One region of the Enterobacter cloacae complex sp. genome, then DNA from elsewhere that is predicted to be linked to it. Evidence: predicted binding sites of a transcription regulator. Region 1 holds the regulator's gene; each other region holds the start of a gene.
What was found. Region 1 encodes LexA, which represses DNA repair genes until DNA is damaged. Its sites were predicted from a motif close to TNCTGTATGTACATACAGNA; they were not measured.

Region 1 (7,234 bases):
AACCGGCGCGCACCGCCAGCCAGCTCAGCGGTGTGACTTCTGCACCAATGCCAGCGTACTGGGACGTATCTTCGCTTTTGAAGCCTTTGGTCTCGGTCAGGTCGCCGTCTGCGGTCAGGGTCACCAGATCGTTATGCCAGGCCGCTCCGGCGGTCACCAGCGGACGGATCTGGTAGGTGTCTTTATAACTCACCACCTCTCCCGTGCGCCCGTTGCGGATGCGGATATCTTTGGTATCGATATCGCGGGACATCAGGTTTTGCCCGCTCACGCCGACCGTCCAGTTTTCACCGAAATCAGCGGCAATACCGGCATCGACGTTGAAGCCGGTGTCGTCGGTACGGTAGCGGCTGTCGTTCCACTTATTACTGTCGTAATCGTAGATTGAGGTGGTGTAGTTATAGAGCCAGGTTTTTTGCAGCTTTGGCATAACGCCAACGGAAACCGGAACGCCGCCAAGATCGAACTGGCGGGCCACCGCAATACCGTAGTCGGACACAATCGCCGCCCGGCCAGAGGCCGTCGAGTTGAGGTTTTTGGTGATTTGATCGGTACCGTTTAGCGCAGCGTCAAGCGCCACACCGGCCGCCACCGCGTCGCTTCGCTGGATGCCACGCAGATAATCAATGTCCTGCTGGTCGATAGAAGTGCTCACGCGCCCGTGGGCATAGCCTTTCGCCATAAAGGCCACGGAAAGCACGTCGTTAGGAATGCTGACGGCAATCCCCGCCCCTGCGGTGGCGTGCGCGGTTTTGCCTTTCAGGTAGTCCAGCTCATCCGCGAGATCTTTCGCTGCGCCCTGGAACTGGTTGATTGAGCCTAACGGGTTGGTGATGATTTCAATCGGCGTCAGGCTATCCACCACGTCCTGATAGCGATTGATTTTGTCATTGATGGTATCAATCTCGTCCTGAAGATTGTCCTCATCGGTCACCTGCACGCCGACGGACGGCAAAATAACCGTCACGTCATCCTCAGGTTTTGACTTTGCCAGCAGCGCCGGGTTGATCAAGGCGCCGCTGCCATAACTTCCGGCCGCTACGCCCGTGCCACCCATTGCGTCGCTACGCGCTTCCGTCCAGGTATTGGCTGCTCCCGCCTGATTTGCCATAAAAAAGGAGACAGCGATGCTAACCATCGAAAATTCAAAATGTTTTTTCACAGTGTGCTCGTAAATAGTTTGTTATTAGTTAACCCTGTCTGTTATCACCCAAACAGGAACGAACTATTGCTGTGAATAAGTACAAAAAGACCCGCTATTTCCCTAAGTTAAATTCCATCCCGGCCTGTTCTAATGTGTGACGACCATCAATATTTATAGAAGAGGAAATTATTTTCGCCCAGGTTTTCCATCGTGCGGCCCAAAAAACTGAGGCGGATGGTCTACCCAGCGGTCTTCGCGCGTTGCGGCATAAACCGGATTAAGCGGATAGTAGATGCGGTTGTGCTTTTTATTGGCCTCGCCCACTACCAGTAAGCGCACCTCTTCCTCGGTATTGTTGATAAAGGTATGGCACACACCCGTGCCGGCAGGAAACCCGACGCTGTCGCCAGGTTCGAGCTTCCACAGATAGCCATTGATCCAGGCCTCAGGATAACCCTCCAGAACGTATACAAACTCTTCTTCATCACTTTCCGCATGCGGATAAGACGTACGGCGTCCGGGCGGCAGCCGTTCATGGTGAATACCAATGCGGCCGAGACCCAGCTTGCGGGCCAGCGGCGCGCCAATTGAGAAACGTTCGTTGCTGTCAGGATAAGTGGCGTCATCGGCACCTTCCACGTCCCGCCAGTGCCGAATACAGTCAGGTCTTTTCATTGCGCGATCTCCCGATTTACGATGCGTCAGGTATAGCACAGCCTGGCGGATCTCGGTGTTTTTACCAGAACATGATAAAGTGAGGGTTTAACCCCTTACCACATCCGAGGTGACCGATGGACAAGTCCACAAAAGAGCTGTTAGCGCAAGCTGAAAAGCTGTGCGCGCAACGCAATGTGCGCCTGACCCCACAGCGCCTTGAGGTCCTGCGTCTGATGAGCCTGCAACAGGGTGCCATCAGCGCCTACGACCTGCTCGACCTGTTACGTGAAAGCGAGCCGCAGGCAAAACCGCCAACCGTCTATCGGGCGCTGGATTTTCTGCTGGAACAAGGGTTTGTGCATAAGGTGGAGTCAACAAACAGCTATGTGCTGTGCCATCTTTTTGACCAGCCGACCCACACGTCCGCCATGTTTATCTGCGATCGCTGTGGCGTGGTGAAGGAGGAGTGTGCGGAAGGGGTGGAAGATATTATGCATACGCTGGCGGCCAGAATGGGCTTTGCCCTGCGCCATAACGTAATCGAAGCACACGGTTTATGTTCTGCCTGCGTGGAGGTGGAGTCATGCCGCCATCAGGATGCCTGTCAGCACGATCACTCAATCCTGGTGAAGAAAAAGCCGCGTTAAGGCCAAAGAAAAGGCGGCTCATGGCCGCCCTTGGGGATAGTGCCGGTTACCAGCGGTAGTCGTTACGGGTTTCCCAGTCTTTGACTTCGTTTTCCGCCTGATCTTTTTCGTAACCGTAGCGCTCCTGGATTTTACCTACCAGCTGATCGCGCTTACCTTCAATGACGGTCATATCGTCATCCGTCAGCTTACCCCACTGTTCTTTCGCTTTACCTTTGAATTGCTTCCAGTTGCCGCCGATTTCGTCTTTATTCATAATCGTGTCCTCGTGTTAAGCGTCTATGAGTATCGTCCGCTTCGTTCTTTTCTGCTGGACGTGATTATTATTGTAGTTAAGGATTCGGAAGTTATTTTTATATTCGGAATCTTTAACCGCTACGATATATCGTGTCGGGCAGGAAACCAGGTATTGTTTCGCCAGTGACGATGCCAGATAACGGCCAGCGAAAGGCCACGCAATGCGAGAAAAACCGCCAGCGCCAGCCACAGGCCATGATTGCCAAGATACGGCACGGACAGCAACGTAAGGCCGAAGCCCGCCGCCGCGACGGCCATGCTGTTGCGCATCTCCGCCCCTCGCGTGGCGCCAATAAACATGCCGTCCAGCAGATAGCACCACACGCCCACCACCGGTAATACCACCTGCCAGAGGATGTAGCGATCGGCAAGCGCCTGAAGCGCGGGCAGCGAGGTAAGTAGCGCGACAATATGCCCACCAAAACAGGCGTAAACCAGGGCAAAGATCAGCGCCACCAGACCCGCCTGACGGCAGGCAGCCCGCCACACCTCGCGTAGCTGGCCGCTTTCACGCGCGCCGTATGCCTGCCCGGAATGCGCCTCCACGGCGTAAGCAAAACCATCCAGCGCGTAAGCGGTAAAGGTCAGTAAGGTCATGAGCACTGCGTTGACCGCGACGATTTCTGGCCCAAGCCGCGCACCAAAAACGGTTAACGCACCAAAACAGAGTTGCAGCAGGAGCGAGCGCAGCATGATGTTGCGATTAAGCGCCAGCAGCTTACGCATATTGCCGCGCCAGGCCGTTTTCAGAAGATCGAGGGTGATGCCGCGCATCGTCAGCACGCGCCAGACCATCCACAAACCGATCAGCAGCGTACCGTACTCAGCAATCGCCGTGGCCAGCGCCGCGCCGCGAACGTTCATGTGCAGTCCCATTACCAGCCAGAGATCGAGCACAATGTTAAGCAGGTTGCCCACCACCAGCAGGATCACCGGCGCGCGGGCGTACTGCACGCCCAGTAACCAGCCCAGGAGGACCAGGTTTGCCAGGGAAGCGGGCGCGCTGAGCCAGCGAATTTCGAGGAAGCGCCGGGCCTGCTCCAGCACGGCATCACTGCCGCCCACAATATGGAGCGCCAGATCAATGAGCGGCGTACGCAACAGGACGATTAACGCGCCGGCACCGAACGCCAGCATGAGCGGCTGAACCAGCGCACGCGCCAGACGCAGGGGATCTTTTGCACCATACGCCTGGGCCGTCAGGCCTGTTGTACTCATGCGCAAAAAGAGCAGCAGCATAAAGAGGAAGCTGGTCGCCGTTGCGCCGATCGCGACGCCGCCCAGATAAATCGGCGAATCCAGATGCCCGATTACCGCCGTATCCACCAGCCCCAGCAGGGGAACGGTAATATTGGAAAAAATCATCGGTAGCGCAAGACGCCACAACGCCTTATCGGCAGAAGTTAGCAATGCCATGGAAATTACCGGAATCAGAAAATAGGCCAGGCTGTAGAGGAGCTACAGCCTGTCAGGAAGAGATTACAGCCATTCACCGTTGCGGATAACGCCTACCGCCAGGCCTTCAATGGAGAAGCTCTGCTCGCGGAGATCCACCACAATTGGGGAGAATTCGTTGTTTTCTGGCAGAAGCTGAACGGTATTACCTTGTTTTTTCAGGCGCTTAACCGTCACTTCATCATCAATGCGCGCTACCACGACTTGCCCGTTACGCACGTCCTGCGTTTTGTGTACCGCAAGCAGATCGCCATCCAGAATACCGATATCTTTCATGGACATTCCGCTAACGCGCAGCAGGAAATCGGCGCTCGGCTTGAACATGCCTGGGTCAACCTGATAGTGCCCTTCAATATGCTGCTGTGCCAGCAGGGGTTCACCTGCGGCGACGCGGCCCACCAGCGGAATACCGGTCTCTTCTTCCACCAGCAGACGAATACCGCGTGAGGCACCGGAAACAATCTCAATCACGCCCTTACGCGCCAGCGCTTTAAGGTGCTCTTCGGCAGCATTAGGAGAACGGAAGCCCAGACGCTGTGCAATTTCTGCACGCGTGGGTGGCATACCCGTCTGGCCGATATGATCCCGAATGAGATCAAACACCTCTTGCTGCCTGGTCGTTAACGCTTTCATACCGCCCCCTGGGTGTATATACAGTTATGCTGTGAGTATATACAGTCAAAGGCGATTTTGGAACCAAAAACTGCACAAAAAACCAGGGACTTAATTATTCCTCGAGGCTCATCGGAAATGCGACCAAAGCAGCGTGACCCAGGTGATCGCCGCGGTGATAATCGACAGCAGCACGGCAGCGGAACCCATGTCTTTCGCCCGGCCAGACAGTTCATGGAATTCCGACCCTATCCGGTCAACAACGGCCTCAATAGCGCTATTAAGAATTTCCACTATCATCACCAGAAGGACAGAACCGATGAGAAGCACGCGGGTGATAGCATCAACATCAAGGAAGCAGGCGATGATAACTGCAACGATCGCGGCAACCGCTTCCTGGCGGAAGGCGGCTTCATTAACCCATGCGGCGCGAAAGCCTTTCCATGAATAACCGGCAGCTTTAATGATTCGGGTTAACCCAGTGGTATTATTGGCCATCTAAAGAACCTTTTATGAGAAATAGCGTCAGTAACTAAAGCTTCAGCGCGTTTTGCTGCAACCTGAAGTATGACGGGTAACAACAGAAATTTTGCGCGCTTTCTGTTATCCTTGCGCCGCAATTGCATTATTAACCAGAGGCTTTACATCGTTTATGTCCGGCTGGCCACGAATTTACTACAAATTACTTAATTTACCATTAAGCGTACTGGTAAAAAGTAAGTCTATCCCAGCAGAACCCGCGCTGGAATTAGGGCTCGATACGTCACGCCCTATTATGTACGTTTTGCCTTATAACTCGAAGGCAGACCTGCTTACGCTTCGCGCTCAATGTCTGGCGCACGATTTACCTGACCCGCTTGAACCCCTGGAAGTCGACGGTACGCTACTGCCGCGCTACGTGTTCATCCATGGCGGGCCGCGCGTGTTCACCTATTACACGCCGAAAGAAGAGTCCATTAAGCTGTTCCATGATTACCTCGATCTGCACCGCAGCAACCCCGATCTGGACGTACAGATGGTGCCGGTGTCGGTGATGTTTGGTCGTCGTCCGGGGCGCGAAAAAGGGGAAGAGAACCCGCCTCTGCGTATGCTCAACGGCATTCAGAAGTTCTTCGCCGTCTCCTGGCTGGGACGCGACAGCTTTGTCCGCTTCTCGCCTTCCGTTTCACTGCGCCGCATGGCGGATGAACACGGCACCGATAAGATCATTGCGCAAAAGCTGGCGCGCGTTGCGCGTATGCACTTTGCACGTCAGCGCCTGGCGGCCGTTGGTCCACGTCTCCCGGCACGTCAGGATCTGTTCAACAAGCTGCTCGCTTCCAAAGCGATTGCCCGTGCCGTAGAAGACGAAGCGCGCAGCAAGAAAATTTCACACGAGAAAGCGCAGCAGAACGCGATCGCGCTGATGGAAGAGATCGCCGCGAACTTCTCCTACGAGATGATTCGTCTCTCAGACCGTATCCTCGGCTTCACGTGGAACCGCCTCTACCAGGGGATTAACGTCCACAACGCCGAGCGCGTGCGTCAGCTCGCGCATGACGGCCACGAGATTGTCTACGTGCCCTGCCACCGCAGCCACATGGACTACCTGCTGCTCTCTTACGTGCTCTATCACCAGGGGCTGGTGCCGCCACACATTGCCGCCGGTATCAACCTGAACTTCTGGCCAGCAGGCCCGATTTTCCGCCGTCTGGGGGCGTTCTTCATTCGTCGTACCTTCAAGGGCAACAAGCTCTACTCCACCGTGTTCCGTGAATACCTTGGCGAACTGTTTAGCCGCGGCTATTCCGTTGAGTACTTCGTGGAGGGCGGGCGCTCCCGTACGGGCCGACTGCTCGATCCGAAGACCGGCACGCTGTCGATGACCATTCAGGCGATGCTGCGCGGCGGTACGCGTCCTATCACGCTGGTGCCTATCTACATCGGCTATGAACACGTGATGGAAGTGGGTACCTATGCGAAAGAGCTGCGCGGTGCGACCAAAGAGAAAGAGAGTCTGCCGCAGATGCTGCGTGGGCTGAGCAAATTGCGCAACCTCGGTCAGGGCTACGTGAACTTTGGCGAGCCCCTGCCGCTGATGACGTATCTGAACCATCATGTTCCGGAGTGGCGCGAATCTATCGATCCTATCGAAGCGGTGCGTCCGGCCTGGCTGACGCCGACGGTCAACGGCATCGCATCCGAACTGATGGTACGCATCAACAATGCCGGTGCGGCGAATGCCATGAACCTGTGCTGTACCGCGCTTCTGGCTTCTCGCCAGCGTTCACTGACCCGCGAGCAGCTGACCGAGCAGATTGATTGCTACCTCTATATCATGCGTAACGTGCCGTACTCCGTGGATTCGACCGTGCCGTCTGCTACCGCCAGCGAGCTTATCGATCACGCGTTGCAGATGAACAAGTTCGAAGTGGAGAAAGAT
Region 2 (7,234 bases), 1.3 Mb from region 1:
CGTGCGCGCCGCGATATCCTGAGTATGCAAACGCGCCTGAATGCGCTCGTCCATTTCCTGCGCCGCTTTGCGGCCAAAGGCCAGCAGCAAAATCTGGTCGGCAACCGCCTCGCCCGTCGTCAGAAGCCAGCCCGCGCGCGCCACCAGCACCGATGTTTTGCCGCTCCCGGCCCCTGCCAGCACCAGCAAAGACTGCTCGCCATTCACCACGGCGCGCGCCTGGGCAGGATTGAGGGGCGATGATTCCACCGTGCTGAAGAAATCGGCATATTGCGTAAGCATCGCATCGGTCCAGGCCTGATTGTGCCCCAGACGGCTTTTCTCAATATCGCTGAGCCATGCCTGACACTGCCGCCACGCGTCACGGCAGTTATCAAATTCCTCCAGCCGCGCCACGGGTAAAGGCAACGCCGTCAGCGCCTGGGTGATTTTTTGCTGAAGCCCGGCGGTTTGCTGACGCGTCAGCCACTTCTGCTGGGTATTGCTTAACGCGATATCGTCCAGCACCTGGTGCAGTACCTGTGCGGCAATCACGCTCATCTCCTGGCTCCACTGCTGCCAGCGCGCGTTCAGATGATGATGGAAGCGCTGGGTTTCACCCCACTCCGTCCCGTGGAGTCGCACCACTTTCTCTGCCGGCAGGACGAACTCCAGCTCGCCCCACACCAGCCCACGCTTGCAGTGGATGGCCAGCAGCTGATTAAACGGAATAAGGTATTCGTGGCGTTCACCGGAGACTTTCACTCCCGCATTGAGGAGGACAACCTTGTCGTAAGGGTGCTGCGCCAGGCGTTTGCCCATTGAAGTAGCTTTCAGTTCCATATCCTGCCGGATCCACGAGGTAATAATTTGTCAGACAGTTTAACTGCCAGTTTTAAGGTGCTCCAGCCCAAAAAAACGTTACAATCACCAGGCGTTAATCATATCGAAGGAAATGAGGGTTTATGCGTACCGTTCTGAATGTGTTGAATTTTGTCCTTGGCGGTTTTGCCACCACCCTTTCCTGGCTTTTCGCCACCCTGGTGAGCATTGTGCTCATCTTTACGCTTCCGCTGACGCGCTCCTGTTGGGAAATCACCAAACTGTCCCTCGTTCCTTATGGAAATGAAGCCGTACACGTGGATGAGCTGGAGCCGGAAAGAAAAAATGCCCTGAAGAATACCGGCGGCACGCTGCTGAATATTCTGTGGCTGATCTTCTTTGGCTGGTGGCTGTGTCTGATGCATATCTTCGCCGGTATCGCCCAGTGCATTACGATTATTGGCATTCCGGTTGGCATCGCTAATTTCAAGATTGCCACCATCGCCCTGTGGCCGGTCGGACGCCGCGTTGTCCCGGTCGAAGTGGCGCAAGCCGCGCGTGAAGCCAATGCCCGTCGTCGTTTTCAGTAATAAGGACTGGCCGCTCTCATGCTAAGCCCCCTGATTCGTCGCTATACGTGGAACAGTAATTGGCTGTATAACGTCAGGATCTTTATCGCTCTCTGCGGCACCGTGGCGCTGCCGTGGTGGCTGAATGACGTTAAGCTCACCATTCCCCTCACGCTTGGGGTGGTGGCCGGCGCGCTGGCCGATCTTGACGACCGCCTGGCCGGACGTTTGCGTAACCTGGTCATCACGCTGGTCTGCTTCTTTATTGCCTCCGCCTCCGTGGAGCTGCTTTTCCCCTGGCCCTGGCTGTTTGCCTTAGGGCTGACGGTGTCGACCAGCGGCTTCATTTTGCTCGGCGGCCTCGGGCAACGCTACGCCACTATCGCGTTCGGCGCCCTGCTGATTGCCATTTACACCATGCTGGGGGTCTCCCTTTACGATCAGTGGTATCAGCAGCCACTCCTGCTGCTGTTGGGCGCTATCTGGTATAACCTGCTGACCTTAACCGGGCATCTTATTTTTCCGGTCCGTGCCTTGCAGGACAACCTTGCCCGCAGCTATGAGCAGCTGGCCCACTATCTGGAGCTGAAGTCGCGGCTGTTCGATCCGGATATCGAAGAGGATAGCCAGGCGCCGCTGTACGATCTGGCGCTGGCAAATGGCCAACTGGTCGCTACGCTGAACCAGACCAAAGCGTCTCTGCTCACCCGTCTGCGCGGCGATCGCGGTCAGCGCGGTACCCGACGCACCCTCCACTACTACTTTGTCGCCCAGGATATTCACGAGCGCGCCAGCTCCTCGCATGTGCAGTACGCTGATCTGCGCGAGAAATTCCGCTACAGCGACGTGATGTTTCGCTTCCAGCGCCTGCTGTCGATGCAGTCTCAGGCCTGCCAGCAGCTTGCGCGCTCAATACTGCTGCGCACGCCCTATCAGCATGATCCTCGCTTTGAGCGCGCGTTCAGTCACCTGGATGCGGCGCTCGATCGCGTTCAGGCCAGCGGAACCTCGCCGGAGCAGTTCAAAGCCCTGGGATTCCTGCTCAACAACCTGCGAGCCATTGATGCCCAGCTGGCCACCATTGAGTCTGAACAGGCGATGGCGATGCCGGCCAACGATGCTGACAACCGGCTTGCGGATGACAGTCTGAACGGCTTCAGCGATATCTGGCTGCGCCTGAGCCGTCATTTTACGCCGGATTCCGCACTCTTTCGCCATGCGGTGAGGATGTCGCTGGTGCTGTGCGTGGGCTATGCATTTATCCAGATAACAGGGCTGCATCACGGATACTGGATCCTGCTGACCAGCCTGTTCGTCTGCCAGCCGAACTATAACGCTACCCGCCATCGACTTGCGCTGCGTATTGTCGGGACGTTAGTCGGGGTCGCCATCGGTCTGCCGGTGCTCTATTTTGTGCCTTCTGTAGAAGGACAGCTTATCCTTATTGTGATCACCGGCGTGTTGTTCTTCGCCTTCCGCAATGTGCAGTACGCTCACGCCACAATGTTCATCACGTTGCTGGTGCTGCTCTGCTTCAATTTGCTGGGGGAAGGGTTTGAAGTTGCCCTCCCCCGCGTGATCGACACGCTAATCGGCTGCGCCATTGCCTGGGCAGCGGTGAGCTTCATCTGGCCTGACTGGCGTTTTCGAAACTTACCGCGCGTCTCCGACAGAGCAATGAACGCCAACTGCCGCTATCTGGACGCCATTCTTGAGCAGTACCATCAGGGTCGCGATAACCGTCTGGCCTATCGCATTGCCCGCCGCGATGCGCATAACACTGACGCAGAGCTGGCTTCAGTCGTCTCTAATATGTCAACAGAGCCGCGCGCCACGGCAGAAATTCGCGAAACGGCCTTCCGGCTGCTGTGCCTGAACCACACGTTCACCAGCTATATCTCTACCCTGGGCGCCCACCGTGAAAAGCTGACCAATCCGGAGATCCTGGCGCTGCTGGACGATGCCGTTTGCTACGTTGATGACGCGCTTCATCACCAACCTGCGGATGAGCCGCGGGTGCACCAGGCACTGGATGAACTGGTGCAGCGTATTGCACACCTGGATCCGGGGACCGACAACAAAGCTCCGCTGGTCCTACAGCAAATTGGCCTGCTTATCGCTTTGCTGCCGGAAATTTGTCGACTGCGACAGCAGATTGCTACCTGGCGGAATGATGCCCCTGCGACTCAGGCAGCGCATTAAACCACTCCGTAAGCTCCCGGCGAATATCCGCCGGGAGTGCCGCTTCGTGAAGCCCTTCGATGGCGCCTTCAAGCGCGAACAAAACCCGGATGCTCAGCGCCTTATTTCTGGAGCGCATTTTCAGCCAGCTCGTCTTCGCACCCAGCTGTCGTAGCGTCTCTTCATTGGTGATACCCGCTTCCATCAGCAGGACCTCAATCTGAAAAGTCAGGTTTGGCAGGTCTTTTAGCCGGTTACGCTGATGGCGCTGGTAGCGCTCTTTCCTGGCAGCATCGAGCGCAAACGAGGAGAGCTGAAGCAACTTTTCCCTGTTTTGCCAAAGCCCCTCATCCACACGATAGTAATTAAGCAGAACAGGACGTCCTCGTTTCATCAGCGTCAGAAAAGAGGAGGCATTTTTTACACAGTATTTTGCACTCTGCTCACAGGCGCGAAGATAAAGCTCACCGTCAGACACCATTGCAAACACAGCTTCATCCACGGCCAGGGTATAACCGCCAAACAGGGCTCGATGGTGAATTTCACCCAGCGGAGAGAGGTATTCCTGCGATTGATAAATCCGCTCATAGGATATCTTTTTCATGATAATTCCATTTAAAATCATAGAGTAAACACGATATTTCTTACTAACGGATCCGTTAGCAGGAAAATAGGCAACTTATTGCCGTTGGGCAAGATGATTTTTTCAGGTTCACCGGGAATGGATGAAATTTGCGAGTCGCTTTCCGAAAATGAGGTTGATCTTTATGCACACAGGGGTTACTGTATATCCATACAGTAACCACAGGGCTGGAATGAACATGTACACTTCAGGCTATGCAAATCACTTAACACCTTCTACTTCTGCCGCAGGCAATGTTGCGCAGAATTCTATCGGGCGTGTATCGACAGGGCTTATCAGTGAAGTGGTTTACCGTGAAGACCAGCCGCTGTTAACACAACTGTTACTCCTGCCGCTTTTGCAGCAGCTCGGCCAACAGTCTCGCTGGCAGCTCTGGCTGACGCCACAGCAAAAATTAAGTCGTGAATGGGTTCAGTCGGCGGGTCTGCCGTTGGCGAAGGTAATGCAGATCAACCAACTCTCCCCTTGCGATACGGTCGAGTCGATGGTTCGGGCATTACGTACCGGGAACTATAGCGTCGTGATTGGATGGTTACCTGAAGATCTGTCGCAAGAGGAACATTTGCGTCTGACTGAAGCTGCTGAAGAAGGTAATGCGATGGGGTTCATCATGCGGCCGGTTCGTGAAGATTCCTATCGCAGAGGACAACATCCCGGGCTAAAAATTCACTCAAATGTGTACCATTGAGTCATTTTAAGAGTTTTCCTGGAATTTTTTTCGACCGCAGTATGCAAAAAAAGTTCAATGCGCCAAAACTGCGGCAAGGCTTGTCTGACGCGGTTCTCGTTAATTTTACTGCACAAAAATCGTTCAAAAAATGTTAAATATTAGGTATACGGAACTTTTTTTTTCATATGCCTGACGGACTTCACACTTGTAAGTTTTCAGCTACGTTGTAGACTTTACATCGCCAGGGGTGCTCGGCCTAAGCCGAAGATATCGGTAGGTTTATATTTGACCACGCCCCCCGGTGAAGGATTTAACCGTGATTTCTCCGATGGAGATATTCATGGCAAATTTTGGATGATAACGAGGCGCAAAAAATGAAAAAGACAGCTATCGCGATTGCAGTGGCACTGGCTGGCTTCGCTACCGTAGCGCAGGCCGCTCCGAAAGATAATACCTGGTATGCAGGTGGTAAACTGGGCTGGTCTCAGTTCCATGACACCGGTTGGTACAACAGCAGCCTGAACAACGATGGCCCTACTCACGAGAGCCAGCTGGGTGCAGGTGCGTTCGGTGGCTATCAGGTTAACCCGTATGTTGGCTTTGAAATGGGTTACGACTGGTTAGGTCGTATGCCGTACAAAGGCGACAACGTAAATGGCGCTTTCAAAGCTCAAGGCGTTCAGCTGACCGCTAAACTGGGTTACCCAGTAACTGACGATCTGGACGTGTACACCCGTCTGGGCGGCATGGTATGGCGTGCAGACTCCAGCAACAGCATCGCTGGTGACGACCACGACACTGGCGTTTCCCCAGTATTCGCTGGCGGCGTTGAGTGGGCAATGACCCGCGACATCGCTACCCGTCTGGAATACCAGTGGGTTAACAACATCGGTGACGGTGCTACCGTTGGCGTTCGTCCAGACAACGGCATGCTGAGCGTTGGTGTTTCTTACCGTTTCGGTCAGCAGGAAGATGCGCCAGTCGTAGCTCCAGCGCCGGCTCCAGCTCCAGAAGTACAGACCAAGCACTTCACTCTGAAGTCTGACGTTCTGTTCAACTTCAACAAAGCTACCCTGAAACCAGAAGGTCAGCAGGCACTGGATCAGCTGTACACCCAGCTGAGCAACCTGGATCCTAAAGACGGTTCTGTAGTGGTTCTGGGCTTCACCGACCGTATCGGTTCTGACGCTTACAACCAGGGTCTGTCTGAGAAACGTGCTCAGTCTGTAGTTGATTACCTGGTATCTAAAGGTATCCCAGCTAACAAGATCTCCCCACGTGGTATGGGCGAATCTAACCCAGTTACCGGTTCTACCTGTGACAACGTGAAACCACGCGCTGCACTGATCGACTGCCTGGCACCAGATCGTCGCGTAGAGATCGAAGTTAAAGGTATCAAAGACGTTGTAACTCAGCCTGCGGCATAAGTTATCGTCTTATAAAAAAACCCCGCCATGCGGGGTTTTTTATTATCTGAACAAAAGCAAAAACGTTATTTTTTACCCAGCAGTGCCTGCAAATCGTTCTTCAGCGTCGACATCTGGCTGGCATACTTCTCTTTATGCTCGGCATCTTCAATCAGCTGCACCACCGTTTCCGACAGCGTTTTCCCGCGCCGTTGCGCAAGCCCGGCCAGACGTTGCCAGACCATAAACTCCAGGTCGATAGATTTCTTACGGGTGTGCTGATGCTCGGCATTGAAATGCCGTTTACGACGAGCGCGGATAGTTTGCTTCATCCGGTTCAACAAGGCCGGATTAATATGTTTCTCGATCCAGCCGTTGACCTGTACCGGTTCGTTTTCGAGGGTCAGCAACATATCCACAGCTTCTTGTGCCGCGCTGGCTTCGATGTAGCAGGTGATCAGCTCCCCTTCACGGTGCTTTTTGACCAGGTACTTCCATTTCCAGCCGCTTTCGAGGTTTTCCAGTTGTTGATATTTCATTGCGATCTCAGTGTTACCGTGTAACTCAGTTCAGAATATCAGTTTTTTAGCAATCTGCTGAAAAGAAATCATATCCTGTGAAACGCTGCGGCAGTCCGCATGATGAAAACCCGAATCCTGATTGGGCAGAGTGCGCCGCTTACGGTATACTCCACGGTTTTACTTCTGACTAAAAAACATCAACTTTGACCATTACGAAACTTGCATGGCGTGACCTTGTTCCGGATACCGAAAGCTATCAGGAACTGTTTACACAGCCAGACCTCACAAAAGAACACGAATACATACTTAGCGAGACACAACCGCGTTTGCATTATGCGCTGGAGCAGATGTCATCCCCATGGGCCACATCTCCCTTCATGCTGCTCAAAGCCCCGGAAGAAGCCGAGTATTTGACGCTTCTCGGTGATGCCATGCGCCAGCTG
Region 3 (7,234 bases), 120 kb from region 1:
TATCCCGATGCCGGACACGCGTTTAATGCCGATTATCGTCCGAGCTATCACGCGGAATCGGCGAAAGATGGCTGGCAGAGAATGCTGGCGTGGTTTAGCCAGTACGGCGGGAAAAAAGCATAAAAAAAACCCGGTGGCGGCTGCGCCTTACCGGGCCTACTGGCAGGCCGGGTAAGCGATAGCGCCACCCGGCAATCCAGCACCACTACGCCTGACGCAGATTCTGCGCCGCCTTCACCATATTCGCCAGCGCGGCGCGCGTCTCCGGCCAGCCGCGGGTTTTCAGGCCGCAGTCCGGGTTTACCCACAGGCGTTCTGCCGGGATGCGCTGGGCGGCTTTTCTCAACAGAGCTTCAATCCACTCCACGCTCGGCACGTTCGGGGAGTGAATGTCATACACGCCCGGCCCAATTTCGTTCGGGTAGTCGAACTCTTCAAACGACTCCAGCAGCTCCATGTCTGAACGCGAGGTCTCGATGGTAATGACGTCGGCGTCCAGCGCGGCAATGGAGTCCATGATGTCGTTAAATTCGCAGTAGCACATGTGGGTGTGGATCTGCGTGTCATCCTTCGCAACGGCGGCGTTAATGCGGAAGGCTTCCACGCCCCACTGTAAGTACGCATCCCAGTCGCTGCGACGCAGCGGCAAACCTTCCCGCAGCGCCGGTTCGTCGATCTGAATGATGCCAATCCCCGCCGCCTCCAGATCCGCCACTTCATCACGCAGCGCCAGCGCGATCTGTTTGGCAATCGTCTCGCGCGACACGTCTTCGCGCGGGAACGACCAGCAGAGAATGGTCACCGGGCCGGTCAGCATGCCTTTTACCGGTTTATCGGTCAGAGACTGGGCATACTTCGCCCACTCCACGGTAATCGCCGCCGGGCGGCTGATGTCACCAATCACTACCGGCGGCTTCACGCAGCGGGAGCCGTAGCTCTGCACCCAGCCGTTCTGGGTAAAGACGAAGCCGTCCAGGTGCTCACCGAAGTATTCCACCATGTCGTTACGCTCGGCTTCACCGTGCACCAGCACGTCCAGCCCGAGGCGTTCCTGCTCGATAATCGCCTGCTTGATGTGTTCCGCGATGCCGGTGCGGTAATGATTCGCGTCCAGATTGCCCTTTTTGAAGTCCAGACGCAGGCCGCGGATCTCGGTAGTCTGCGGGAATGAACCGATGGTCGTGGTCGGCCACGCGGGCAGGTTGAAGCGGGCGCGCTGGGCTTCTGCACGTACCTCGTACGGGCTCTGGCGCTGGCTGTCCCGGGCGGTAATGGCCGCCAGACGCTTTTCCACCGCCGGGTTGTGCACGCGAGCCGAGTGACGACGCGCCTGGATTGGGGCGCTCCAGTCGGCAATCGCCGCCGTATCGCCGCTGTTGAGCGCATCGCGCAGCAGCGCCAGCTCTTCACATTTTTGCAGGGCGAAGGCAAACCAGCTTTTCACTTCTGCGTCCAGGCGAGTCTCCACGCTCAGATCGATCGGACTGTGCAGCAGAGAACAGGACGAAGCCACCCACAGCTCGCGTTTACCGACGATGTCTTTAATTTGCGCGTATTTCTCGGTCAGATCGGCGCGCCAGACGTTACGACCGTTGACCAGACCGGCGGAGAGCAGCCAGTCGGCAGGCAGACGCTTATGCAGCTCCGCCACGTCGTCTTTACCGTGAACGAGGTCCACGTGCAGGCCCTGAACCGGCAGCGCGGTAATGGTGTTGAGGTTCGGCGTCACGCCTTCGAAATAGGTGGTCAGCAGCAGCTTCACCTGGCCAGTGAGCGCGTCATACGCTGGTTTAAAGGCATCCAGCCACGCCTGCGGCAGCTCAAGCACCAGCGCGGGTTCGTCGATTTGCACCCACTGGATGCCGCGTTTGCCGAGCTCGATCAGCACCTGCTTATAAACCGGCAGAATATCGTTCAGCAGGCTGAGGCGGTCAAACGGTTCGCCTTTCACTTTGCCCAGCCACAGGTAGGTTACTGGCCCCAGCAATACGGGCTTCACCTGATGGCCCAGCGCCAGCGCTTCGTCCACTTCATCCAGAAGCTGCGTCCAGGTCAGCGCAAACTGCTGGCCCTTAACGAACTCCGGCACCATATAGTGATAGTTGGTGTTAAACCACTTGGTCATTTCCGCCGCTGCCGCTGGTTCACCCGTTGGCGCACGGCCACGGCCGATGCGGAACAGGGTGTCGATATCTACCGATCCATCGCTGTTCTGATGACGAGCCGGCACGTTGCCAAGCAGCAGGCTGGTGGTCAGAACATGGTCGTACCAGGCGAAATCGCCCACCGGCAGCAGGTCAACGCCCGCCTGTTTTTGCTGATCCCAATGACGGGCGCGCAGCTCGCGGCCCACCGCCAGCAGTTCTTCACGGGTGGCGTTACCCGCCCAGTAGCTTTCTTGCGCTTTTTTCAGCTCGCGACGCAGGCCAACGCGAGGGAAACCGAGAGTGTGAGAGCGGATTGTCATGGCATACCCCTTGTAGAAATTCGTTATTTAGACGTCCAGATGTTTACACTTCTATAATTGGCAGGTACTGTATATTCCTCAAGCGCAAAATGTTCATGGCGAAGTGAAGGACTTTCATGATCGAGATAAAACACCTGAAAACGCTACAAGCGTTGCGGAACTGCGGTTCTCTTGCGGCGGCAGCGGCCACGCTGCACCAGACTCAGTCTGCCCTTTCTCACCAGTTCAGCGATCTGGAACAACGCCTCGGTTTTCGTCTTTTTGTGCGTAAGAGCCAGCCCTTGCGCTTTACGCCGCAGGGCGAAATTTTGCTTCAGCTGGCGAACCAGGTGCTGCCGCAGATTGCCAGCGCGTTGCAGTCCTGCAACGAGCCGCAGCAGACCACTCTGCGCATCGCCATTGAGTGTCACAGCTGTATTCAGTGGCTGACTCCCGCGCTTGAGAACTTCCGCCAGAAGTGGCCGCAGGTGGAGATGGACTTTAAATCCGGCGTCACGTTTGATCCGCAGCCGTCGCTTCAGCAGGGTGAGCTGGATCTGGTGATGACCTCAGACATTCTGCCGCGCAGCGGCCTGCACTATTCGCCGATGTTTGATTTTGAGGTCCGTCTGGTGCTGGCCCCGGATCATCCGCTGGCCGCCAAAACGCGCATTACGCCGGAAGATCTTGCCAGCGAAACGCTGCTGATATACCCGGTACAGCGCAGTCGTCTGGATATCTGGCGCCATTTTCTGCAACCCGCGGGCATCAGCCCTCAGCTGAAAAGCGTGGACAATACCCTGCTGCTGATCCAGATGGTGGCAGCCAGAATGGGGATCGCGGCGCTGCCGCACTGGGTGGTCGAGACGGTTGAACGCCAGGGTCTGGTGGTCACCAAAACCCTGGGTGAAGGATTGTGGAGCCGGCTGTACGCTGCCGTGCGCGACGGCGAGCAGCGTCAGCCGATTACGGAAGCGTTTATTCGCTCAGCGCGGAACCACGCGTGCGACCATCTTCCGTTTGTGCGGAGCGCGGAGCGACCCAGCGGCGATGTACCCATAGCGAAGCCAGGATCACCGTTCCCCCAATAAGGAAGCTCGGCCAGTGCGGCTGTTCCTGCCAGATTGCGAGGTTTACCAGCAGCCCCGCCGGGACGTGTACGTTGTTCATGATCCCCAGCGTTCCGGCGTCTACCTGCGTAGCGCCGTAGTTCCACATAAAGTACCCCAGCCCCGACGCCACCACGCCCAGCCAGACCAGAACGCTCCACTGCACGGTAGTGGTCGGCAGCCTTTGCGGATTGCCGAGCAGAAACCACGCCGCCACCGCGACAATCGCCGCGCCCACATAGAACCATGCAAACGCGTTATGCTGCGGCATCGGGCGGGTTTCCATCAGGCGTTTGTAACCCACCATCCCGATGGCGAAGCTGATATTGGCGAGCTGGACGAACATCAGCCCGGTCCAGAAGTGATCGCTCACCTTGTCGTAGCGAATGATCGCCGCGCCAATTACCGCCAGCGCGGCGCTCAGCAGATATCCCCAGCGCAGGCGGCGCTTGCTGAGCAGGTCGTAAATCAGCGTGATATAGAGCGGCGTCAGCACGGTAAAGAGCAGGAATTCCGAGACGGACAGGTAGACGTAGGCCCGAAAGCTGAACAGATACATGATGCCGAGCTGCATCGCGCCCACCAGCATGTACAACAGAATGGTGTTCAGCGATTGCCCGCGGGTGCGCAGGAACGGCAGGAATACCAGCGCCGCCAGCCCTACGCGCATCAGCACCGAGAAGTAGCTGTCGACCGATCCGGCAAGGTATTCGCCAATCAGGCTAAAGGAGAAGGCCCACAGGATAGTGGTGATAATGAGTAGCGCCACAATGCTTGTCTCTCAGAAAGAAGGACAGGCATTGTAGCGAACTCTTTAGTTGACAACTGAGCAATAAATAATCAAATGAAGATTATTCAAGGAACAGCTTGCGCAAATACTTAGGTACCGCGTTATCGGCGTTGGTGCCGATCACTTCCAGCTCCGGGTGCAGGTCTTTGAGGCGCTGGTGCGCGTTCTGCATGATGCAGCCTTTGCCCGCCATAGAGAGCATCTCGGCATCGTTCATGCCGTCGCCGAATGCGATGCAGTCTTTCAGCTCAAAGCCCAGACGTTTTGCCACCGCTTCCAGGGCGTGACCTTTGGACACGCCGCCCGCCATCACTTCCAGACAGGTCAGCGTGGAGAAGCTCACGTTGACGCGGTCGCCCCAGCGGGCGTTGATCGCCTGCTCCAGCGGCAGCAGCGCTTCGTGGCTTTCGCAGGTAAAGAACACTTTGCTGATCCCCTCCGGATCCAGCAAACCCGGCTCATACAGCGAGTAGTTGAATACCGCTTCCTTGAAGAAGCGCATTTCGTCCGGGCGATGACGGTTCATAAACCATTCGTCGTCACGGTAAACGTTGGTGACGATATCCGGGTTGTTATGCACCACGCCGAACAGATCGGCGGCGATATCACGATCCAGGTTATGAGTGAAAATGAGGTTACCGTCCGTGTCGTGTACGCGAGCACCGTTGGAGGTGATCATGTACGATTTGATTTCCAGGTTATCGCGGATCTGCCCCACGTCCACGTGGTGGCGGCCGGTGGCGAAGACAAAGTTCACGCCGCGGGCGGTCAGGAGTTTTAAGGTCTCTTTCGCGTAAGGCGACAGGGTGTGGTCGGGGGAAAGCAGCGTGCCATCTAAATCAGATGCAACAACCTGGTACATAGGGATTTAAACCTCTGGTGAAAACAGTAATCAGTTATGCCTGTTGAAAAATTCAACAATAGCGTTGAGCGCGACTGAGCGCATAGTGTCCTTTTCGAAAAGGATCTCATGGTACGCGCCGTTGATGACAAGCGGTTTACCCCCTTCACACGGGTGGCCCGTCGCGGCGCGCAGTTCACAGTATCGATCGTGCATGCGGTTATCCACCACACGCTCTTCCTCCGCCTGAATCAGAAGCGTCGGCGTATCATCATCACCCACGCCCGCCAGCACCTGCTCGCCGGCGTGAATGCCTTCCCGCACCCAGTGCCAGGTCGGGCCACCGACGCGTAAGCGCGGCTCATCGGCATAAAAGCGCAGGTTGCGGCGATAGCGCTGCCGGCTGTGGGTTAACACGTTGATGGCAAACGGCAGCGCCCGCCAGCGCCCTGTCCCGATGGCATAATTTTCCCGAATGCGCTGATGGCCCTCAGCCCAGTCGAGAAGATGGCGTACCATCCAGTCAGGGAAGCGAATCACAATGCCATACATCGGCGCGGTAAGCGCGATGGCATCACACTGGTGATCGTAGCGCTGCAAAAACAGCGTGGAAATGGCGCCGCCCATGGAGTGCGCCAGTATATAGCGCTTGCGCCACGGACCTGGCTGCACTTCCTGCTCCCAGAACGCGGCAAAATCGTCGACGTAATCGCTGAAGTTATCCACGTGGCCGCGATGGGTATCCGGCAGCAACCGGCCTGAAAGCCCCTGCCCGCGATGGTCGATAATTAATACGTCGAAGCCCAGATGGAACAGGTCATACGCCAGCTCGGCATATTTGACGTAACTTTCGATACGGCCGGGGCAGACCACAATCACCCGGTCATTTTTTTCATCACGGAAACGAACGAAGCGTACCGGGATCCCTCCGACGCCCGTAAATTCATCTTCCTCTCGCTGGCGCCAGAAATCGCTCAGCGGCCCCATGGAGAAAGCCGCAAATGCGTTTTCTCGTGTTTCCCAGTCCTTTTTCTGCTGAAACATTGGGTTTCCACCCCCCGTAATCCAGGGAATATAGTTTTTTTCGTCATCGGTCACAAAATGACTCAACAATAGCGTATTGTGGCATAAAAACAGACGATCCGGGAGTTTCAAATGACCTTCGAGTGGTGGTTCGCTTACCTGCTGACATCCATCATCCTCAGCCTTTCACCCGGCTCCGGGGCCATTAATACCATGACCACCTCCATCAACCACGGCTATCGCGGCGCGGCGGCGTCGATTGCCGGTTTACAGACCGGGCTTGGCATTCACATTGTACTGGTGGGGATTGGTCTGGGGACGCTGTTCTCCCGTTCGGTGCTGGCGTTTGAAGTGCTGAAGTGGGCCGGTGCGGCGTATTTGATTTGGCTGGGCATTCAGCAGTGGCGCGCGGCAGGCTCAATTGACCTGAATACGCTCTCACGGACGCAAACGCGCGGCCATCTGTTTAAGCGCGCGGTGTTCGTTAACCTGACCAACCCAAAAAGCATCGTTTTCCTCGCCGCCCTGTTCCCGCAGTTTATCGTGCCGCATCAGCCGCAGGTCATGCAGTATGTGGTGCTCGGCGCGACCACCATTATTGTCGATATCATTGTGATGATTGGTTACGCGACGCTGGCGCAGCGAATTGCGGCGTGGATCAAAGGGCCTAAACAGATGAAGGCCCTGAACAAAGTCTTTGGTTCGCTGTTTATGCTGGTTGGCGCGCTGCTTGCGTCAGCGCGTCATGCCTAGCGAGAAATAATGAGATGAATGCCGAAGCCGGCGAACAGCGCGCCGGCAAAGCCGTCGATCCACTTCGCGATGCGCTGGTAGCCGCGACGCATTGCCGGTAAAGCGAACAGGCTGGCAACAATAGTGAACCAGGCGAACGTCTCAACCACGATCAGCAGGAAGATCCCCCAGCGCGCGCCCGCGCCGACGCTGTCACCCACAAACAGCGAGAACACGGAGCCGAAATAGATAATCGCTTTCGGGTTCGCCAGGTTGGTCAGGAGCCCTTTCAC
Region 4 (7,234 bases), 110 kb from region 1:
AAAATGAGGAAAACCGCAATAATGCAGTTTAACAGGCGCTTACGCAGCTCAATGAGGTGCGCAATCAGCGGTTGAGTATCATCTACTGCCATGTTTACGCTTTATCACTCGACGAGGGGGATGATTCGGAAACAGGCGCGGCGGGTTTTACCTCAGCCGTTTTGACCACGGGCTCTTCCGGCGGCACCTGCTTTTTCACTTCGGGCTCCTGAGGCGATTGCTCTGGCGAAGCGGCCTGATGCTCCGCGCTGGAAGGCGTCACACCCTCGCGCTGCTCTTCGCTGCCCTTCACCACCGGATTATGGATGGTGTTTGCTTCATCGCTCGCCTTCTCAGGATCGTTAATGCTGTATGAGCGCTTCATGGATTCAGCCGCTTCGCGTAGCTCATCCATCGACGCTTTCAGCTCCGGCGTCAGGTTGTCCATGCTCGCCTTTTCAACCTTTTTCAGGCTGTCCTGAAATTCCTGAAGCTTCAATTCCTGCGCCAGCTCGTTCTGCACGGTCGTTGCCAGCGAGCGGAGCGCCCGCACCCAGCCCACGACGGTTTTCACCGCAACGGGTAAACGCTGCGGCCCCAGCACGATCAGACCAATCACAAAGACCAGCAGTAACTCACCAAAACCAATGTCGAACACGAATTACACCTGCTCTTTATCGTGACGTTTGGCCTCTTCCTTTTTGGCTTCGTCCTGCTTATCGGCGATAGATTTAGCGGTAAAATCAGCATCCTGACCGGTTTTTTCCTGCTTATTCTCATCATCGCTCATGGCTTTCTTGAAGCCTTTGATTGACGCGCCCAGGTCGGAACCAATCGATCCCAGTTTTTTCGTGCCGAACAGCAGCACAACGATGACGGCAATGATCACTAACTGCCAGATACTGATACCACCCATGCGTGTTCCCCAGTGATAGACGATTAATTAGTCAGATCGCATTATACGTATGCAATCCATCGATAGCGACGCTAATTCAGCGCGTTTTTCGCCAGCCAGCAAGCCAGACAACCACGCCGGCAGCCATAATCCAGGCTGGCATCATTTCCCAGTCCAGACGATTGATCAACAGCAACGTGCCGCTTATCAGCAGCGTCGCGCCAATTCCGAAGAGATAGCGGGACTGCCCCTGACGCACGCGACTGGACTGAAGCTCGTGCGCGATTTTATCCATGCTGTGCTGAAGGTTCTTGCTCTGACGCAAACTGTCGTAAACCAGTTCAGGAATTTCAGGCATTTTTTCAATCCAGAACGGGCCTTTCTCTTTAAGCGAGCGAACCAGCGCAGGAATACCGACCTGATCCTTAATCCAGGACTCAAGGAACGGTTTCGCGGTTTTCCACAAGTCTAACTGAGGATAGAGCTGGCGGCCTACGCCCTCAACGTAAAGTAATGTTTTCTGAAGTAAAACTAATTGTGGCTGCACTTCCATATTGAAACGGCGTGCGGTGTTGAACAGGTTCAGTAAAACGTGACCGAAGGAGATCTCCGACAGCGGCTTTTCAAAAATCGGCTCGCAGACGGTGCGGATCGCAAACTCAAACTCTTCCACGTTGGTATCTGGCGGAACCCAGCCTGAATCCACGTGCAACTCGGCCACCTTACGGTAGTCGCGGTTGAAGAAAGCGATAAAGTTCTCGGCGAGATAACGCTTGTCCTCTTTATTCAGCGAGCCAACAATTCCGCAGTCGATGCCGATGTATTTCGGATCTTCCGGGTGCTCGTAGCTGACGAAAATATTGCCCGGATGCATGTCAGCGTGGAAGAAGCTGTCGCGGAAAACCTGCGTGAAGAAGACCTGCACGCCGCGCTCGGCCAGCAGCTTCATGTTGGTGCCCTGCTTTTCCAGTGCCGCCACATCCGAGACCGGAATGCCGTAGATACGTTCCATCACCATCATGTTCTGGCTGCAATAGTCAGAGTAGACTTCAGGAACATACAGCATCGGGCTGTCTTCAAAGTTACGACGCAGCTGAATGGCGTTCGCCGATTCACGCAGCAGGTTAAGCTCATCAATCAGCGTTTTTTCGTATTCCCGCACCACTTCCAGCGGACGCAAACGGCGGCCATCCGGCAACAGGCGCGGCACCCAGCGGGCCAGGCGATAGATCAGCTTCATGTCCGCTCTGATAACCGGCAGGATATCCGGGCGAATCACCTTAATGACCACCTCTTTGCCATTTTCCTTCAGGCGGGCGGTGTGAACCTGCGCAATAGACGCAGAGGCCAGAGGCTGGATGTCAAAATCATCAAACCAGGTGTCGATGGGAATATTACCCATCGCCTCTTCGATTTGTTGCTTTGCTCTCTCCCCGTCAAACGGGGCGACGCGGTCCTGCAACAGCGCGAGCTGATCGGCAATCTGCGGCGGGAAAAGGTCGCGACGCGTTGAGAGCATCTGCCCAAACTTGATCCAGACAGGACCGAGCTCCTGCAACGCAAGACGCAGGCGTGCGCCCAGCTCCTCATCCTTATGGCGATTCGGCATCCAGAACAGCGTGCGCCGCCAAAGCCGAAGCGGCAGGGTGATGCGCATTCTGGGGATAAGCTCGTCGAGCCCGTAGCTCAAAAAGGTGCGAACGATAAAGTAGAGGCGCCGAATTTCACCAGGCGTCATTTGCCCTCCAGTTTTTCCAGCCGTTTGGTTAACGCATCAACTGCGCGCTCAACTGCCGCGGTCTCTTCAGCAAACCAGGCGACCTCTAAAGGCCCCGGCGCCATACGCCACTCTTCGGTCAGCACCTCGGCAGCATAGCGCTGTTGACGGAGCAGACCTTTGCGCAGGAAAGCGGAGCCCGTGCGCAGCGTTTTGCTTATCCCTTCGGCCGCAATGTCGCCGATATAGGGTGCCAGAAGTTCCGCCGGGTCGAATTCCGCCTGATCGCTGAGTGCAACGAAGTTCTGTACTACCTGAATATCGCCTTCGACCTCCAGCTCACCGCTGCGAATAAGCGCCGTCATCTGCTGACGGTCACGCAGTTTTGGCAGTACGCTCATGTGCGTAATCACCGAGCAGTCAGCCGTGCCTTCCCATTCACCCAGAACGTCAAGCTGGCGTTCGCTGAAGACCAGCACAAGCGGCGTCGAGAACTCCTTTAATACAATACGCAGTACCTTTCCGTTAAGCCGCTGACGTGCGGTTTTCAGCGCCGGTGCGCGATACAGAAAGGCATTCAGTACATTCTCGATGCCAGCGGTGACTAAGGGTTTAATGGGCACGGGAAACCTCCACTCAGAACTTGTAACCACGATGCAGCGCGACGACACCCGCCGTCAAATTGAAGTATTCCACGTTTTCAAACTCCGCATCCTGCATCATCGCTTTCAGCGTGTCCTGATCCGGGTGCATTCGGATGGATTCGGCCAGATAACGGTAACTTTCGGCATCGTTCGCCACCAGCTCGCCAATGCGCGGCAGAACGTGGAAGGAATAGGCATCGTAAGCTTTGCTCAGCGGGTCGATAATGGGTTTTGAGAACTCGAGAACCAGCAGACGACCGCCCGGCTTCAGCACGCGGTACATGGAGCGCAGCGCTTTGTCTTTATCGGTCACGTTACGCAGACCGAAAGAGATGGTGATGCAGTCGAACGTATTGTCCGGGAACGGCAGCGCTTCGGCGTTCGCCTGAACATATTCCACGTTCCCCACCACGCCAATATTGCGCAGCTTTTCGCGGCCCATTTTCAGCATGGAGTCGTTGATATCCGCCAGCACCACACGGCCCGTTTCGCCTACCAGACGGGAGAATTTTGCGGTCAGATCGCCCGTGCCCCCGGCTAAATCCAGCACCGTTTGTCCACGGCGCACGCCGCTGCAATCAATAGTAAAGCGCTTCCACAAGCGATGAATGCCGAATGACATCAAATCATTCATCACATCGTACTTCGCCGCCACGGAATGAAATACGTGGGCCACCATGTCAGCTTTCTGCGCTTTGGCGACAGTCTGAAAGCCAAAGTGCGTTGTGTCTTGTGAATCGTCAACCATCTCAGAGCCTGCTAATCAGTCAAATGTTCGTGAAGTGTAACAGATTGGGCGCATTTGCCCTACGTTTCAACCACCGTGAAAGAAACGTGCCGGCTGCTCATCTGGCGATAAACTCGCCGCTAAATCGTTGTCTTCATTGCGGGAATTTTGCTCAGCGTCGCCTTCGCGCAGGCGGAACTCTTCGTCCTGAGCGGTCGCCTGCTCCACCAGTTCCGGATTAATCTCGCGCTTCACCTCCACGCCCAGGCTGCGGAACGCCTCCGCCTGTGCCAGCAAATTGCCGCGCCCGGAGGAGAGTTTTTTCATCGCCTGGCGGTAATTATCCTGGGCGCGATCCAGGCTTTGCCCCACCGAGGACATATCGTCGACGAAGAGCCGCATTTTGTCGTACAGCTTGCTGGCGCGATCGGCAATCTGCTGCGCGTTACGACTTTGGTGCTCATAGCGCCACAGGTTGGCAATGGTACGTAACGCCACCAGCAGCGTGGTGGGGCTGACCAGCATAATGTTATTTTTCAGCGCTTCGGTAATAAGCTCAGGCTGTCTGTCGAGCGCCAGCAGGAATGCAGGCTCGACAGGAATGAACATCAGCACGTAATCCAGCGATCGCAGCCCCGGCAGCTGCTGATAATCTTTCCTGCCCAGCAGACGAATATGGTTACGCACGGAGGCGATATGCTCCTGCAACGCTGATTCTCGGGTGTAGTCATCGTCAGCGTTGAAGTAGCGCTCATAGGCGACGAGCGTCATTTTGGCGTCGATAACCACATCTTTGCCCTGAGGCAGACGCACAATCACATCCGGCTGCATTCGCGAGCGCGCGTCGTTTTCAATGCTGACCTGCGTCTCGTATTCATACCCTTCGCGCAGGCCCGAGGCCTCCAGCACGCGAGTTAAGACCACTTCGCCCCAGTTTCCCTGCGCTTTGTTATCGCCTTTGAGCGCCCGCGTCAGGTTGATTGCCTCCTGCGCCATCTGCGCATTCAGCTGCTGGAGGTTACGGATCTCGTGCGCCAGGGTGTGGCGCTCGCGCGCTTCCTGTCCAAAGCTGTCCTGCACCTGACGGCGGAAACCGTCCAGCTGTTCGCGCAGCGGCGTCAGCAGGCTGTTCAGGCTCTGGCGGTTTTGTTCATCCACGCGGCGGTTGCTGTGCTCAAAAATACGGTTCGCGAGGTTTTCGAACTGCTCGCTGAGGCGCTGCTCGCTGTTGATCATCTGGCGGATTTTGTCTTCGGCGTGCAGCTGGGTGGATTCAAGACGGGTGGTCACTTCGCGGAGATCGGCCTCCAGCGAGGTGTTGATGTCGCGCAGGTTACGCAGTTCGTTATTGAGCAGTTCACACTCTTCGCGCCAGTGGTCGCTCAGCGCAAGCTGCTGTTTCGTCGCGCTGAGTTCAGCCACGATCTCTTCGCGCTCTGCCAGCTGTTCGGCTTTCTGCTGCGCGTGCTGGTAGCTGGAAATGAGCCAGCCAATCCCCACGCTCGCCAGCGCCACTACCGCATAAACCAGGATTGAGATATCCACAATGCCCCCCTGCATCCACGTATAACCCGCACAAAATAGAATTGTGCTGTATAAACGTCCAGTTTGAAAGGGTTTTCCTGCGAGGCGCTACGCAAAAAATAAAGGCCGAACGCGTCGGCCTTTTATCCCAGAAGAGAGGATTAGAGGAGACGGCGAGCCGCTTCAACCACAATTTTCACCGCATGACTTTCGGTCTGCTTCATGGTTTCGGCGTTCGGGATCTCCTGCTGGGTACGGTTGACGATCACGCCCGCCACCATACCGGCACGCAGACCCTGGCTTGCGCACATGGTCAGCAACGTTGCAGATTCCATTTCATAGTTCATCACGCCCATGGACTGCCACTCTTCCATTGAGCCTTTGAAACGGCTCACCACGCGGCCAGAGAAGGTGTCGTAACGCTCCTGGCCCGGATAGAAGGTGTCGGAGGAGGCCGTCACGCCCACGTGGGTAGTTGCGCCAACGGATTTCGCCGCTTCTACCAGCGCGGTGGTGCACTCGAAGTCAGCCACTGCCGGGAATTCCATCGGTGCAAAGTGCAGGCTTGCGCCGTCCAGACGCACGGATGCCGTCGTAACCAGCACGTCGCCCACGTTGATGTGCGGCTGAATGGCGCCCGTGGTGCCGATACGCAGGAAAGTACGAATGCCCAGCTGCGCCAGCTCTTCAACGGCGATTGAGGTAGACGGACCACCGATACCGGTAGAGCACACGATCACCGCTTTGCCGTCCAGCTCTGCGCGCCAGGTGGTGAATTCGCGATGGGCTGCCAGCTTAACCGGCTTATCCATCAGCGCGGCGATCTTTTCCACACGCTCAGGATCGCCAGGGACGATAGCCAGCGTAGCCCCTTGTAAATCGTTTTTAGTGAGGCCGAGATGAAAAACATCAGACTTAGACATAGGTGACTCCTCTGTGGGTCGGTTAGTCAGAAGAAGTAAAAAGGTACTTTACAGAAGCAATGTGCATTATTTCGTGATGCATCTCACCATGAATGAAAATGATTGCAGTTAATTTCCATCAAATAGTGATTCACATCACATTAACAAGTTATATCGACGGGTGCTGCACAAAAGATAGACGCTATAAGGCACTGTGGATTGTTAACCTGGTGTCTATATTTATCTTTGCGCTAATCCATTCATTGGTACGGAGAATGCCATGACTGAAAAAACCGGTTTTGCACCTGCTGCTGCCCCGCATGCCTCAACCATTGTCTCAACCCCTGAAGAGGCCATCACCGCAGGCGAAACGTCGATTCCCTCTCAGGGAGAGAACATGCCGGCGTACCACGCGCGGCCAAAATCCGCCGAGGGCCCGCTGCCTATCGTGATTGTGGTTCAGGAAATATTTGGCGTTCATGAACACATTCGTGACCTCTGCCGCCGCCTGGCGCTGGAGGGTTATCTGGCCGTTGCGCCAGAACTCTATTTCCGCCAGGGCGATCCGAACGATTACAGCGACATCCCGACGCTGTTCAGCAACCTGGTCAGCAAGGTGCCGGACGCGCAGGTGCTTGCCGATCTTGACCACGTTGCCAGCTGGGCGGCGCGCAACGGCGGCGACCCGCACCGCCTGATGGTGACCGGCTTCTGCTGGGGCGGGCGCATTAGCTGGCTGTACGCCGCGCATAACCCGCAGCTGAAAGCCGCCGTAGCCTGGTACGGCATACTGGTGGGTGAAAAGACCCTGAACTCGCCGAAGCATCCGGTTGATATTGCTACCGA

Region 2: sulA (SOS-induced cell division inhibitor SulA) is a predicted target of LexA. The motif match lies at 4,333-4,352, and genes of this name have one in related genera.
Region 3: metR (HTH-type transcriptional regulator MetR) is a predicted target of LexA. The motif match lies at 2,533-2,552, and genes of this name have one in related genera.
Region 4: rmuC (DNA recombination protein RmuC) is a predicted target of LexA. The motif match lies at 5,552-5,571, and genes of this name have one in related genera.

Annotation. Positions count from the first base shown of each region.
Region 1 covers NZ_LT991957.1:2,429,186-2,436,419, reverse strand. The annotation lists gene traF (conjugal transfer protein TraF) at 1-1,138, opposite strand, end outside; gene DBR02_RS12145 (cupin domain-containing protein) at 1,331-1,819, opposite strand; gene zur (zinc uptake transcriptional repressor Zur) at 1,936-2,448, shown strand; gene DBR02_RS12135 (CsbD family protein) at 2,495-2,704, opposite strand; gene dinF (MATE family efflux transporter DinF) at 2,824-4,161, opposite strand; gene lexA (transcriptional repressor LexA) at 4,225-4,833, opposite strand; gene DBR02_RS12120 (diacylglycerol kinase) at 4,942-5,310, opposite strand; gene plsB (glycerol-3-phosphate 1-O-acyltransferase PlsB) at 5,465-7,234, shown strand, end outside.
Region 2 covers NZ_LT991957.1:3,765,820-3,773,053, reverse strand. The annotation lists gene helD (DNA helicase IV) at 1-822, opposite strand, end outside; gene DBR02_RS18500 (YccF domain-containing protein) at 945-1,391, shown strand; gene yccS (YccS family putative transporter) at 1,410-3,572, shown strand; gene DBR02_RS18490 (TfoX/Sxy family DNA transformation protein) at 3,529-4,155, opposite strand; gene sulA (SOS-induced cell division inhibitor SulA) at 4,373-4,882, shown strand; gene ompA (porin OmpA) at 5,239-6,291, shown strand; gene matP (macrodomain Ter protein MatP) at 6,357-6,809, opposite strand; gene DBR02_RS18470 (AAA family ATPase) at 6,995-7,234, shown strand, end outside.
Region 3 covers NZ_LT991957.1:2,309,764-2,316,997, reverse strand. The annotation lists gene DBR02_RS11590 (dienelactone hydrolase family protein) at 1-123, shown strand, start outside; gene metE (5-methyltetrahydropteroyltriglutamate--homocysteine S-methyltransferase) at 206-2,467, opposite strand; gene metR (HTH-type transcriptional regulator MetR) at 2,584-3,537, shown strand; gene DBR02_RS11575 (carboxylate/amino acid/amine transporter) at 3,425-4,324, opposite strand; gene yigL (sugar/pyridoxal phosphate phosphatase YigL) at 4,407-5,207, opposite strand; gene pldB (lysophospholipase L2) at 5,238-6,230, opposite strand; gene rhtB (homoserine/homoserine lactone efflux protein) at 6,342-6,962, shown strand; gene rhtC (threonine export protein RhtC) at 6,959-7,234, opposite strand, start outside.
Region 4 covers NZ_LT991957.1:2,317,116-2,324,349, reverse strand. The annotation lists gene tatC (Sec-independent protein translocase subunit TatC) at 1-92, opposite strand, end outside; gene tatB (Sec-independent protein translocase protein TatB) at 95-637, opposite strand; gene tatA (Sec-independent protein translocase subunit TatA) at 641-895, opposite strand; gene ubiB (ubiquinone biosynthesis regulatory protein kinase UbiB) at 972-2,612, opposite strand; gene ubiJ (ubiquinone biosynthesis protein UbiJ) at 2,609-3,214, opposite strand; gene ubiE (bifunctional demethylmenaquinone methyltransferase/2-methoxy-6-polyprenyl-1,4-benzoquinol methylase UbiE) at 3,228-3,983, opposite strand; gene rmuC (DNA recombination protein RmuC) at 4,050-5,507, opposite strand; gene udp (uridine phosphorylase) at 5,648-6,409, opposite strand; gene DBR02_RS11590 (dienelactone hydrolase family protein) at 6,669-7,234, shown strand, end outside.